DNA from 2 places in the Mesobacillus sp. genome. Region 1 is predicted to be linked to the other one. Evidence: riboswitches for the same ligand, from Rfam matches in the RefSeq annotation. Region 1 holds a riboswitch; the other holds the start of a gene.

Region 1 (5,855 bases):
CATAATGCGGGTTATTTCCTTTATGAAATTCAGATATGATAACTAGTTTGATGATGCATACTCCATTAACCAGCTGTCCCTATATTCACCTTCATGCCATTCGTGACTGGGCAGCAGCTTTTTTATTTTAAATCCTGCTTTTTCATAACAAGCAATCGCCCGAACATTCCAGGTTTGCGGATCGACAACTATACGGTCCGCTCCATTTTCATTCATTAAATAATCAATGGCTGACTTCATCAATAGCTGACCAATACCCTTGTTCCAATAAGCAGGCTCCCCTATAAACTGGTCAGTACCGAATATGGCTTCTTGTTTGTCTAACCCAAACGCATTCCGGTTCTCCTGTTCTAATTCATAAAATTGCAGATAGCCAATTGGAATATCTTCAAAGACAACCATACACCTTTTTTCATGTGGATCTGGGCTGAAGAAAACCTCGATAACTTTCTTTAAATCAAAAACGTTATCTCTTCCCTCATAAAATTCAAGAATTGCGGGATCGGAAAGCCATTTAACCATTAACTCGGCATCATTTGGTTCCAGTTCCCTAACTTTTAACTTCCCATTTTGAAATAACAACGATACATCCCCCTTAAATTTTTCACTTTTTCAGTTCACAGAACATTTTTAATACAGTTTAAGGTTTGGATTAGTCTTTTTTGTGTGGTGATGACAGTTTTTCACCAGTAGGGACAATTTTTTTACTAGTTGAGATGATTTTTTCACCAGTAAGAACCCTTTTTTCACCAGTAAGGACTGTTTTTTCACCAGTAAGGACTGTTTTTTTACCAGTAAGCTTCTATCTCACATCTTATAGCTCAATCCAGAACCGTTTTACAACATTGCCATCTTCCTCTGTATAACTGATATCTTCAACTCCGCCATTTTTTATAATGGTCCGCTCTGAGGCGATGTTGACCGCATCACAAACAACTAGTACCCTATCGATTCCCATTGACCTGGTTTTCTCTAAGGCTAAGGATAATATTTGTGCGGCGTAGCCTTTATGGCGTTCAGACGGTCGGATACCATACCCAATATGACCGCCTGAATTTAAAAGTTTCTCGTTGAGCGCATGTCTTATGTTAACCGCGCCAAGGATTTTGTTTTTATCATTCACAAGCCAATAAGTCGAATCAGGAACCCAGCCTTCAGGAAGATTCTCACCCTTCTCGTTTTCCAGTAAGAAATCGACCATGGCTTGAAAATCGGATGGATTCTTGCTAATAACCCAGGGAACCATGTTCTCTCCGCTTTCTTTCCATTCCTGGTAAAAATCGAGGTATTCCTTTTCTAAATCTAGAGTAGGTCTTACTAAATCTAATTGTTTTTCCATAACTCAAACTCCTCTTTCATAGTAAAACCTCCTAGTTGTCTTTAGTCCTTTTATTAAGGCATTCTCTCCAATTATGGAGGATAGCAGGTGTATGAAAACCCCTTACAATTATCCAACGATCCCTCCACCCCAGCACTTAAAAGTCCAAACAACACTTTACTCTGGTAAAGAATTAACATTTACTTTTTTATGATATTGATATAATATTATCAAATATATTTTACCGCTTAATCTTTCATAAAGAACGGGGGAACCAACTGGCGGCATCCGCCTGGGGTGAATTCATGAAGAAGGGGATTTCGTTTCCAATTCCTAACCCGGCAGCTAACCTCGTAAGCGACAAAAAGGGAACAGAGGATCAAATCTCTCTACAGACACCCGAAGTGTCTTTTTTTTGCAGAGAAAAATCTTGTTTCCCTTGCCATTTGCTATTTCAGCTTAGAGATTTTACAGAAGGTGAGGAAATTTAATTGAAAAAAATCAGTCTGGCGGGCCAAATTTTTATCGGTCTCGTCCTCGGTATTATTGTAGGCGCGGTATTCTTTGGCAATCCTGCTGTGGCCTCTTATCTGCAGCCTATAGGAGATATTTTTCTCCGATTAATTAAGATGATCGTCGTGCCAATCGTTGTTGCTAGTATTATTGTTGCCGTTGCTGGTGTCGGAGACATTAAGCAATTAGGAAAAATTGGAGGCAAAACACTTCTTTACTTCGAAATAATCACGACCATTGCGATTATCGTCGGGATCATATCAGCAAACCTATTCCAGCCAGGCGCTGGCGTAAATATGAGCGAACTTGATAAAACAGATATTGGCAGTTATGTAGATACCGCTGAAACGCAGGAAACAAAATCAATGGTTACTACATTGGTAGAAATAGTTCCTACAAATCCAATTACAGCATTCGCTGAAGGAGACATGCTGGCAATCATATTCTTTTCTCTTGTTTTTGGTCTCGGAATATCGGCCATTGGCGAAAAAGGAAAACCGGTTATTGCTTTTTTCCAGGGAACCGCAGACGCAATGTTCTATGCAACTAACCAAATCATGAAGGTTGCACCTTTTGGTGTATTTGCACTCATTGGTGTAACAGTATCTAAATTCGGTCTTGAATCACTGATCCCGCTTGGTAAACTTGTCCTTACAGTATATGGAACGATGGCATTCTTCGTCATTGTTGTATTGGGATCAGTAGCCAAACTGGCCGGCTATAATATTTTCAAATTGATTGTGACTTTAAAGGATGAATTAATCCTTGCATTTTCAACAGCAAGTTCTGAAACCGTTCTGCCAAGAATCATGGATAAAATGGAGAAAGAAGGTGCGCCGAAGCACATCACTTCTTTCGTCATCCCCACAGGCTACTCCTTTAACCTGGATGGTTCTACACTTTACCAGGCATTAGCAGCGATCTTCATCGCACAAATGTACGGAATTGATATGAGCATCTCAGAACAAATATCCTTAATGCTTGTCTTAATGGTAACCTCTAAAGGCATTGCCGGGGTACCAGGAGTATCCTTTGTCGTTCTATTGGCGACTCTCGGTACGGCTGGATTGCCGGTAGAAGGCTTAGCATTTATCGCTGGCATTGACAGGATTCTAGACATGGGAAGAACTGCAGTCAATGTCGTGGGCAATTCCCTTGCAGCGATCGTTATTGCCAAATGGGAAGGCGTCTTTAAGCCTTCAGCCAAATCCAAAGTTTTAAACAAAGCATCCTAATCGATAACGATAGCCAGCGAGAGGTCACTCTGCTGGCTATTTATTATTTTGCTAATTTGCTAACTAAGACAGTTTATATTCCGCAAGCTGCTCACCCCATGGCGCCACTACTGTTTCAACAAATCCAGCTTTCTTATATGTATATCTGGCCCCTTCATTTTCAGGATGGTACCCAATCATGATAAGTGGGATGCCTGTGTCATTCTTCTGTTTGATGTCTTCCACTATAAGATTTATAGCTGCAATCCCAATTCCTTTACCTTGAAAATCCTGGTCGACCATCAGGCGATAGATCCAGTAATTTTGGTCATCCGGATCAATTCCATACATTGCGAAACCTGCCAATGTTCCTCCGTAATAAATACCTTTAGCCACAAAGTTTTCAAGGAACTGCACTTCAGCGATGGAATGCAAGTTGGAAGCCACAAATTGCTTCTGCTCCTCTTTTACTTTTAGGCCGATTGCATCCTCCCAATTTTCTTTGGTGATTGGCATGAGTGTGATTTTCATTCTATATCCCCTCTTCCTTATTCTTGCTATATCGAACTCAAAAGTGCGATTTACTTAACTTTTCTATTAGTAACAAGTGAGGGTATTTCGTATGATTCTTGAAGACACTATCGTTCTATCATTTCCTTTATTTAGATAGACTCTATTCTAATACTGTGTCGCTATTCTAGATGTTTGTAAAAGTCTGTTGATTTTCGTTCCAGGCGCTTCGCTTTCCTCGGAGCGTGCGGTGAGCCTCCTCGTCGCTTTCGCTCCTGCGGGGTCTCACCTGTCCCGCTACTTTCATTTCCTCTATGAAAGTTCATCAAGGATTTCCGATTCACAATTACTCAAGCGAATCGCTTGTTACGCTTTTTCCTGGTTTCAAATTGATGCCAGATTCGAGATAGGCCTTCAGGCATGTCACCAGTTCTGTCCAGCCCTGAATTTGCTGTCCATATCTGAGGACTCCCTCTTCGCTGCTATCCCATCCTGTCTCATGCACCTTTACAATCGTTCTTTCAGCGTGAGGCTAGAGTGTCATTTTTACCGTTGTTTCAGCACCGCTTGGACACCAGACGAATTCCACTTTCTGTTTTTCTGTCTTTAGAACTTAGATCGGCAATTCCACCCCGACATCATCCAGCTCCAAATCACTTCCCTTCCAGCTTCAAGCCGGCTGCTGCCGCTTGAAATGAAGCAATAGCTCATATGACTATGGTCAACAATTGCTTTAAATACTGCATCACACTTGCTGGAAATAATATTTTCAATGTTCACAAATAGTATCATTTTTAATTCACACCTATTTTAGATATAATTTTCATAAACCATTCGCTATAAATAGCGTAATTCCTTCTTTGCTGCCTTAATCCATTTCCTTATACAATTTGAATTTTCCTATTTCCTTTGTTAAAGTAGCTTACAGGAAGGTTTTACCTAGGTTGATAGTGCTAATTATTTTAGATCATTAAGCTAAGGGAGTGTACATAATGGAAGCTGCCTATGTCCAGAAGGATAATGTACTTGATTTTATCAGGGCTAACAGGGATATTTTCGAACAAAAACTATTATCGGAAGCAGTGAATGTTGCATCCAAAATTAATGAAATCCTGCAACGAGGCAATATCGACCTTTTGAAGAACGCTGAAAAATTAGTCGGTTATATTGTAGAGCGGGAGGAAGAAAACCTTATTGCTTTTGCAGAAGTAGAGGGTGTCGCCTGGGCAGAGCACTCCCTGACTGTTGCATTCAAATTAGAATGGGTACAGGCAATAAGAAGGACTTTATGGCAATTCCTCAGTGAATTCGACCGGATGACAGGCAACTTCACTGATCGAAAAGAATTTTTTGATCTGGAGAAACGGATTAATGATCAGGTTGACCAGTTCTTGAACACGTTTTTCCTCAGCTATACTAATTATAAGGATGAGCTCCTTAACTCTCAGAGAAAGTTGGTTGAACATCTGTCGGTGCCAATCATCCCAATCAGTGCCTCAGTGGCAGTTTTACCATTGATTGGTATGATTGATGATTATCGGATGCAGATAATCGAGGAAAAAATACTGATGGATATAGCCCGATTAAAAGTCCAAACACTGATCATGGATTTATCAGGTATTGCTGACATGGAAATGAACGTCATTGACCATTTTCAAAAGGTCTTAAATGGTATTAACATGATGGGCTCAAAAGCAGTAATTACAGGGATGCGCCCTGAGCTTGTCAGAAAAATGATCCATACTGGCATTAATTTCATGGAGAAGGCTGATACAAGAGGAACACTACAGCAAACCTTGAAACATTATCTTGATATTGAAAATGCCAAATAAAAAAATGCCCTATTCGCCTTAGCGAAATGGGCATTTTTCATATACTTATCTTTAAATGCTTTTAATCTGCTAATTAGATAGACACAACCCTCAGTAGAGCTTCAAATCATCAAAATTTCGCGGATATCATCTTCGGTTAGTTTTGCAGAAGCCTTTTCCTCAATAATCTCTTCAATCATATGACGTTTCCTTTCCTGCAGTTCATTCATTTTTTCCTCAATTGTCCCTCTGGCAATCAGCTTGATAACCTGTACTGTATTTTGCTGTCCCATACGATGTGCACGGTCAGCAGCCTGCTCCTCCACTGCTGGATTCCACCATAAATCATAAAGTACGACAGTATCAGCTCCAGTTAAATTGAGACCTGTCCCTCCCGCCTTAAGGGAGATCAGGAAGAAGTCTCTTTCTCCTTCATTAAATCGGTTGCATGTTTCAACCCGCTCCTCAGATGGAGTTTGACCATCCAGG
Region 2 (5,855 bases), on a different contig from region 1:
CCGACCCGAAAAAAAGCCAAAAACAAATCAGCCTGTTTCATGCCCTTCACCTTCTTTTTGTAATCACTTTTCCATGCCAGTTTCTATTTATCTATCCCCTGATTGTACAAACAAGTAAAAAGTATCACAGCACATCAGCCGCGATAATTACATTTTACCTGTTAATGTTAAATACGGAAACCGAAATATTTCTCTTCCCCAGCTTTAGGCTAAGGTTATTTCCTGATCGTTTGCAGTTTATTAAAATACAGGGAGCCAATGGAGAGAATGGTGCAGATGCAATTGACACTGGTTGCTGAACAAAATTATCAGGCACCGGAAAAAAGGGGACCAATGATGCAGATTTGTGACCGAAAATTCCAGCCACCGGAAAAAGGCCATAAATAGAGCACATTAATGACCGAAAATTCCAATACTCGGAAAAATAGGGCTCAAATGAAGCAGCAGGTCATTAATCGCCACGCATCTTCCCCAAAAATAAGGCAGGCTGTACAAAACAGCCTGCCTAGCTAGATTATTTCACTTTTGAAAATCTGTTCAAATCTCCGTTTTCTCCGAGAACGATCAGGATGTCTTCGGCTCTTAATGTTTTTTCAGGGTCAGGGGAAATGTCTACCTTCGTACCTGTTTTTACTCCGATAACGGTGATATTGTATTTTGCACGGAGATTGATCTCGATCAGGTTTTTGCCTGCCATGCTCATTGGGAGTTTGATTTCTTCAATGCTGTAGTCATCTGAAAGCTCGATGAAGTTCAGTACGTTAGGTGAGGCCATCAGCTGATGTGCTACTCTTTCTCCCATATCTCTTTCCGGGAAGATGACTTTGTCTGCCCCGACCTTGAACAATACCTGTGCATGGTGCTTGTTGAGCGCTTTTGCGACGACATTGGCTACTCCCATTTCCTTGAGGATGAGAACTGTCAGGATACTTGCCTGGATGTCGTCGCCAATCGCAACGATAACTGTATCAAAGTTCCTGATTCCAACAGCCCTCAGCGTTTGCTCATCGGTTGAATCGCCGATTACTGCATGAGTGACGTGTTCCTTGTATTCCTCAATATATTGTTCTTTTTTATCGATTGCGAGTACATCGTTTCCTTCATTATAAAGGGAGGTCGCTACACTTGATCCAAAACGGCCCATCCCGATTACTGCGTATTGCTTTGCCATAAGTACATCCTCCTAGCCAATCATCACTTTCCCAGCCGGATAGCGGTAATGGTCTTCTTTTCTTTTTTTTGCTACTGCAAAAGCTAGTGTCATCGGACCAATCCGGCCTGCGAACATCGTAAAGGTAATCAAAATCTTCCCCATCGGTGACAGCTCAGGTGTCAATCCCATCGACAGGCCGACTGTTGCGAAGGCAGATACCGTCTCGAAGAAAAGCATCAGAAACTCTTTTCCCGGTTCTGTCACGGTCAACACCATTGTAACGGATATAACGAGAAAAAGTGCAATGAGTGTTACTGTCAAAGATTTATAAATAATGGTGTAGTCCATCCTTCTGCCAAAGAAGGTGACATCCTCCCTGCCACGGATCTGGGATTTTACCGCCCCCATCAGAATTGCGAATGTGGTTGTTTTGATCCCGCCGCCAGTCGAACCTGGGGAAGCGCCGATAAACATCAGAAAAATAATCAAGAATAATGTTGTTTGCGTTAAATCGCCAATATTTAATGTATTGGAGCCAGCAGTCCTTGGCGTAACTGCTTGATAAAGAGAACTCAAGAATTTCCCGGACATGGACAACGGTTTTAAAGTAGCCGGATTTTTGTATTCAAGCAAAAAGATCAGCACCGTCCCAATCAGCACCAGAATACCGGATACTGTAAGTACGATTTTAGAATGCAGTGAAATTCGTTTCGTGCTTTTGTATTCAAACAGCTCATTCATTACGATGAAGCCGATTCCGCCCAAACTGATCAGCGAGATAAGTGTAAAGTTAACCACCGGATCGTTCACGTACGCCGTCAGCCCGCGAAACTCTCCCATTAAGTCAAATCCTGCATTATTAAAATTGGAGACAGCATGGAAAAAGCCGAAGTAAATCGCTTTGCCGGCAGCCATATCATGGGCAAACCTCAGAGATAACAGGATGCCACCTGTAATCTCAATCAACGCTGTAAAAATAAGGATCCGTTTTACAAGCCGGACGACCCCTTCCACAGAGGTGTTATTCAATGATTCCTGGATGACCAGCCTCTCTTTTAAAGAGATTTTTTTTCCCAGGACGAAGGCCAGAAGTGTGGCAAAACTCATGAAACCAAGTCCGCCAATCTGGATCATCGAAAGGATGACTACCTCACCAAAAGTAGTGAAGGTATCTCCTGTATCAACAACTACCAGTCCGGTAACGCAGGTCGCTGAAGTGGCTGTAAACAACGCATCCATCCACGAGAGCCCTTTGCCATCTACAGTAGCAGCGGGAAGTGACAGCAGAATCGAGCCAAGCATTATGATGATCCCAAAACCCAGGACAAGCACCTTAGGAGGCTCAAGCTTTAAAAGCATTTTCCTGCGCATGTTGTTTCCCCTTCTTCCCTTAGTATGAGGAATTCTGTTCTTATTATTTCCTGCAGGAGCTTCTTGTTCAGCAAATGTAAATATCCGGATTATTTAAATCAGACAAAACAAAAAAGCCCTCAGAGGCTAACGGATATAGCCTTGTGGACTTTTGAACAGACTCGTCTCACAAGCTTCACCTTCCTCTTCTGCAACGCTTACGGAGTTAGCTGTCGGATTAGGGCTCAGAATAGCCCCGCCTTTAAAAAGGCTTCACCCCAAGTGGATCACCACCCACAATAGTTGGTTCCCCCGCTCCCATTGGATTCAGCGATTTAGAAATATGAAACTTATTCAATTGTCGCTATAGAATGAAATCTGAAACTGTTGTAATCATACTCCGGCGCACTTCTAGTTGTAAAGCATGAAAAGTAAGCTAAAAATGACTCTTTGAGCCCAAATTATACGAAAACATCCAGCATATCCTTGCTTATCTCACCGAATCACTGTTTTTCTTTGTTTTTTAAGGAGAATATCTAAACTTTGTTAGATCGGCTGAGGTTACTTAAAATTAGTATTTAAGATTTTGTCTGTTCAGCAAAAAAAGCAGCCCAGCTTTGCAACTGGACTGCCTGATAAAGCATTTATTTTAGAGCAGTAGTCTGGATAAATTCCTTCGTGCGCTCTTCCTTTGGATTAGTAAAGAATGCTTCTGGCTTTGCTTTTTCAACGATAATGCCTTCATCCATGTAGACGATCTAGTCGGCTACCTCACGGGCAAAGCCCATTTCGTGGGTTACGACCACCATCGTCATGCCTTCCTCAGCCAGTTCCTTCATGGTTGCCAGTACTTCTCCAACCAATTCCGGGTCCAATGCAGAAGTCGGTTCGTCAAACAGCATGATATCCGGCTTCATTGCCAGCGCGCGGGCAATCGCCACCCTTTGCTTTTGTCCGCCGGAAAGCTTGCTCGGATAGACATCCGCCTTGTCTTCAAGACCGACCTTCACAAGCAGTTCCTTTGCTTCTCTCACTGCAGCATCTTTAGAAACTTTTTTTACATGGACTGGTGCTTCAATGATATTTTCAAGTACAGTCATATGTGGAAAAAGATTAAAATGCTGGAATACCATCCCAACCTTTTGGCGGACTTCATTTATATCATGGGTTTCCTGGGAAACCTCCTTGCCCTCGAGAATGATTTTGCCGCTGTCCTTCTTCTCAAGGAAATTGATGCAGCGCAGCAATGTACTTTTACCAGAACCACTGGCACCAACAAGGCAGACTACGTCACTTTCTTTTACAGTAATATTGACATCTTTCAGGACATGCAGGTCTCCAAAGGACTTATTTAAATTTTCGATATGGATCATTTCTTTTGTATACACACAATTTCCCTCCTTACCTGTCACTTACGGCCAATCTCTTTTCAATCGCTCTCACTGCCAATGTCAAGATCGCGACAAGTACTAAATAGTAGAATGCTACGATTAATAGATAAGTCATTTCATCAAAGTTGTTCGACCCAAGTGTTGTTGCCACGTTGAACAATTCATTCATCGAGATGAAGGCTGCCAGTGAGGAGTCCTTCAGGCCGATGATAAATTGGTTGCCAAGCGGCGGCAGAGAACGCCTGAATGCCTGAGGCAAAATGATCCTTCTCATTGTCAGGGCCTTTGACATACCCAATGAACGTCCAGCTTCCATTTGCCCTTTATCGACAGATTGAATCGTACCACGGAAAATTTCAGCAATATAAGCACCATTATGGAAGGCCAGCGCCAATGCCGCAGCCCAGAAATCAGGAATCAGGAAAATCCCGCTGATCCCGAAATATAAAATGAAGATTTGGACGATTAATGGCGTACCCCTTACGAGATAAACATACGCATCGGAAATCCATTCGAGCGGTTTAATATTAGAAATTTTTAAGAGTGCAAAGAATAGACCTATCACGATCCCTACTAAAATTGATACAACGGTCAGCTGCAGTGTAAGCAGCATCGCATCGATAAACAGGTCACTGCTGTCTATGAATGTTTTAAAAAGATGTCCTATACTTGGCAAAGCTTTTACTTCCCTTCTCTATAAATTATCTATCTGTCTACTCTGGCTTCGTGGTGATATCCTCGCCAAAGTATTCCTCGCTGATTTTTGAAAGTGTGCCATCCTTGCGCAGCTTCTCAAGCGCTTCGTTAACCCGTTTTAAAAGCTGAGGGTTGTCCTTTGGCACAACGACAGCCTGCTCACTCCGTTCAATCAGCTGCCTTCCTTCAATCTGGAAGCCTTCCTTGGCAGCACTTTTCCCTGTGACGAAGTCGGTGATGACCGCGTCATGGCGGCCTGTGCTCAAGGCTTTCAATGCAGTGATATCACTGTCATACATCTTAATGTTTGGTGTATATCTGGAGGCTGTATCCGCATATGTTGAACCCTTTGCGACAGCAACTTCCTTTCCTTTTAAATCATCGACAGTCTTGATGCCGCTATCTGGCCTTACAAATATTTGCGGACCGGAATAGTAATATGGAGTTGAAAATAATACATGCTTGCTTCGCTGAGGGTTAATTGTGTGGCTGGCAACCGCGACATCAGCTCTCCCAGTCTTTACCCCTTCCACAATCCCCTTGAATTTCATCCTTTTTTGAACGGGTTTGAGTCCCATTTCTTTAGCGATTGCTTCTCCAACTTCGATATCAAAGCCTGTCATTGTTAAATCATCATTTAAATAACTGAACGGCTTAAATTCGCCGGAAGCAGTAAAAACTAACTCGTCCTTGTCAATCAGCTCTGTTCCATCCTGAAGCTGTTCCTTTTCGGCACAGGCGGATAAAAACAATGCTGAAAGCACAAGCACTGCAAAAAGTACCCATTTTTTTGGCATTCCCCTATGATCTCCTCTCTCTTTTTCGCTTGCTAGTTAACTAAATACCCTATATCAAGAGGCGATAATCATAAAATCCAAGGAGGTTGCTGTAAGGATGGGAGATATATGGGAATTGAGGTAATGAAATTTAAAGAGGTCTCCCTCTATAGGGCATTCATTGAATACTCCTCCTCCTGAATGTCCTATAGAACTCTCATAAAAGACTTTCACTGACTACTTTTCCTTCTGAATGTCCTATAGAGCCCCTATATTAGACATTCACTGACTACTCCCTCGCCTGAATGTCCTATAGGTACGCCGAGAAGGGGATTTTCCCCTATAAATAGATGGAATGGTTTATTGGATAATTTTTAAAGGTAAATAATAGAGTTAAGAGCTTCGGCAAAGATTGGAGGCAGATGGGATGAAAGCAATGATTATCATGAATCCGTCATCCGGAAAAGAAAAAGCGAATGATTATGTGCA

Evidence for each region. A riboswitch is a leader RNA that binds a small molecule or an ion and turns the genes downstream of it on or off. The one in region 1 is predicted to bind cyclic di-AMP.
Region 2: it holds a riboswitch for cyclic di-AMP, as region 1 does, so the genes downstream of both, AC3EBE_RS02385 (TrkH family potassium uptake protein) here and AC3EBE_RS00030 (cation:dicarboxylate symporter family transporter) in region 1, are expected to answer to the same signal.

What each region holds. Positions count from the first base shown of each region.
Region 1 is NZ_JBYNSB010000001.1:2,006-7,860, forward strand. Features, by position in the region: gene AC3EBE_RS00015 (undecaprenyl-diphosphatase) at 1-46, shown strand, start outside; gene AC3EBE_RS00020 (GNAT family N-acetyltransferase) at 43-582, opposite strand; gene AC3EBE_RS00025 (GNAT family N-acetyltransferase) at 815-1,339, opposite strand; cyclic di-AMP (ydaO/yuaA leader) riboswitch at 1,554-1,693, shown strand; gene AC3EBE_RS00030 (cation:dicarboxylate symporter family transporter) at 1,810-3,066, shown strand; gene AC3EBE_RS00035 (GNAT family N-acetyltransferase) at 3,130-3,576, opposite strand; gene AC3EBE_RS00040 (hypothetical protein) at 3,902-4,060, opposite strand; gene AC3EBE_RS00045 (hypothetical protein) at 4,162-4,347, opposite strand; gene AC3EBE_RS00050 (STAS domain-containing protein) at 4,548-5,387, shown strand; gene AC3EBE_RS00055 (DEAD/DEAH box helicase) at 5,489-5,855, opposite strand, start outside.
Region 2 is NZ_JBYNSB010000009.1:51,746-57,600, reverse strand. Features, by position in the region: gene AC3EBE_RS02395 (chromate transporter) at 1-41, opposite strand, end outside; gene AC3EBE_RS02390 (potassium channel family protein) at 515-1,171, opposite strand; gene AC3EBE_RS02385 (TrkH family potassium uptake protein) at 1,184-2,524, opposite strand; cyclic di-AMP (ydaO/yuaA leader) riboswitch at 2,704-2,846, opposite strand; partial or broken gene AC3EBE_RS02380 (amino acid ABC transporter ATP-binding protein) at 3,148-3,876, opposite strand; gene AC3EBE_RS02375 (amino acid ABC transporter permease) at 3,905-4,570, opposite strand; gene AC3EBE_RS02370 (transporter substrate-binding domain-containing protein) at 4,608-5,387, opposite strand; gene AC3EBE_RS02365 (diacylglycerol/lipid kinase family protein) at 5,794-5,855, shown strand, end outside.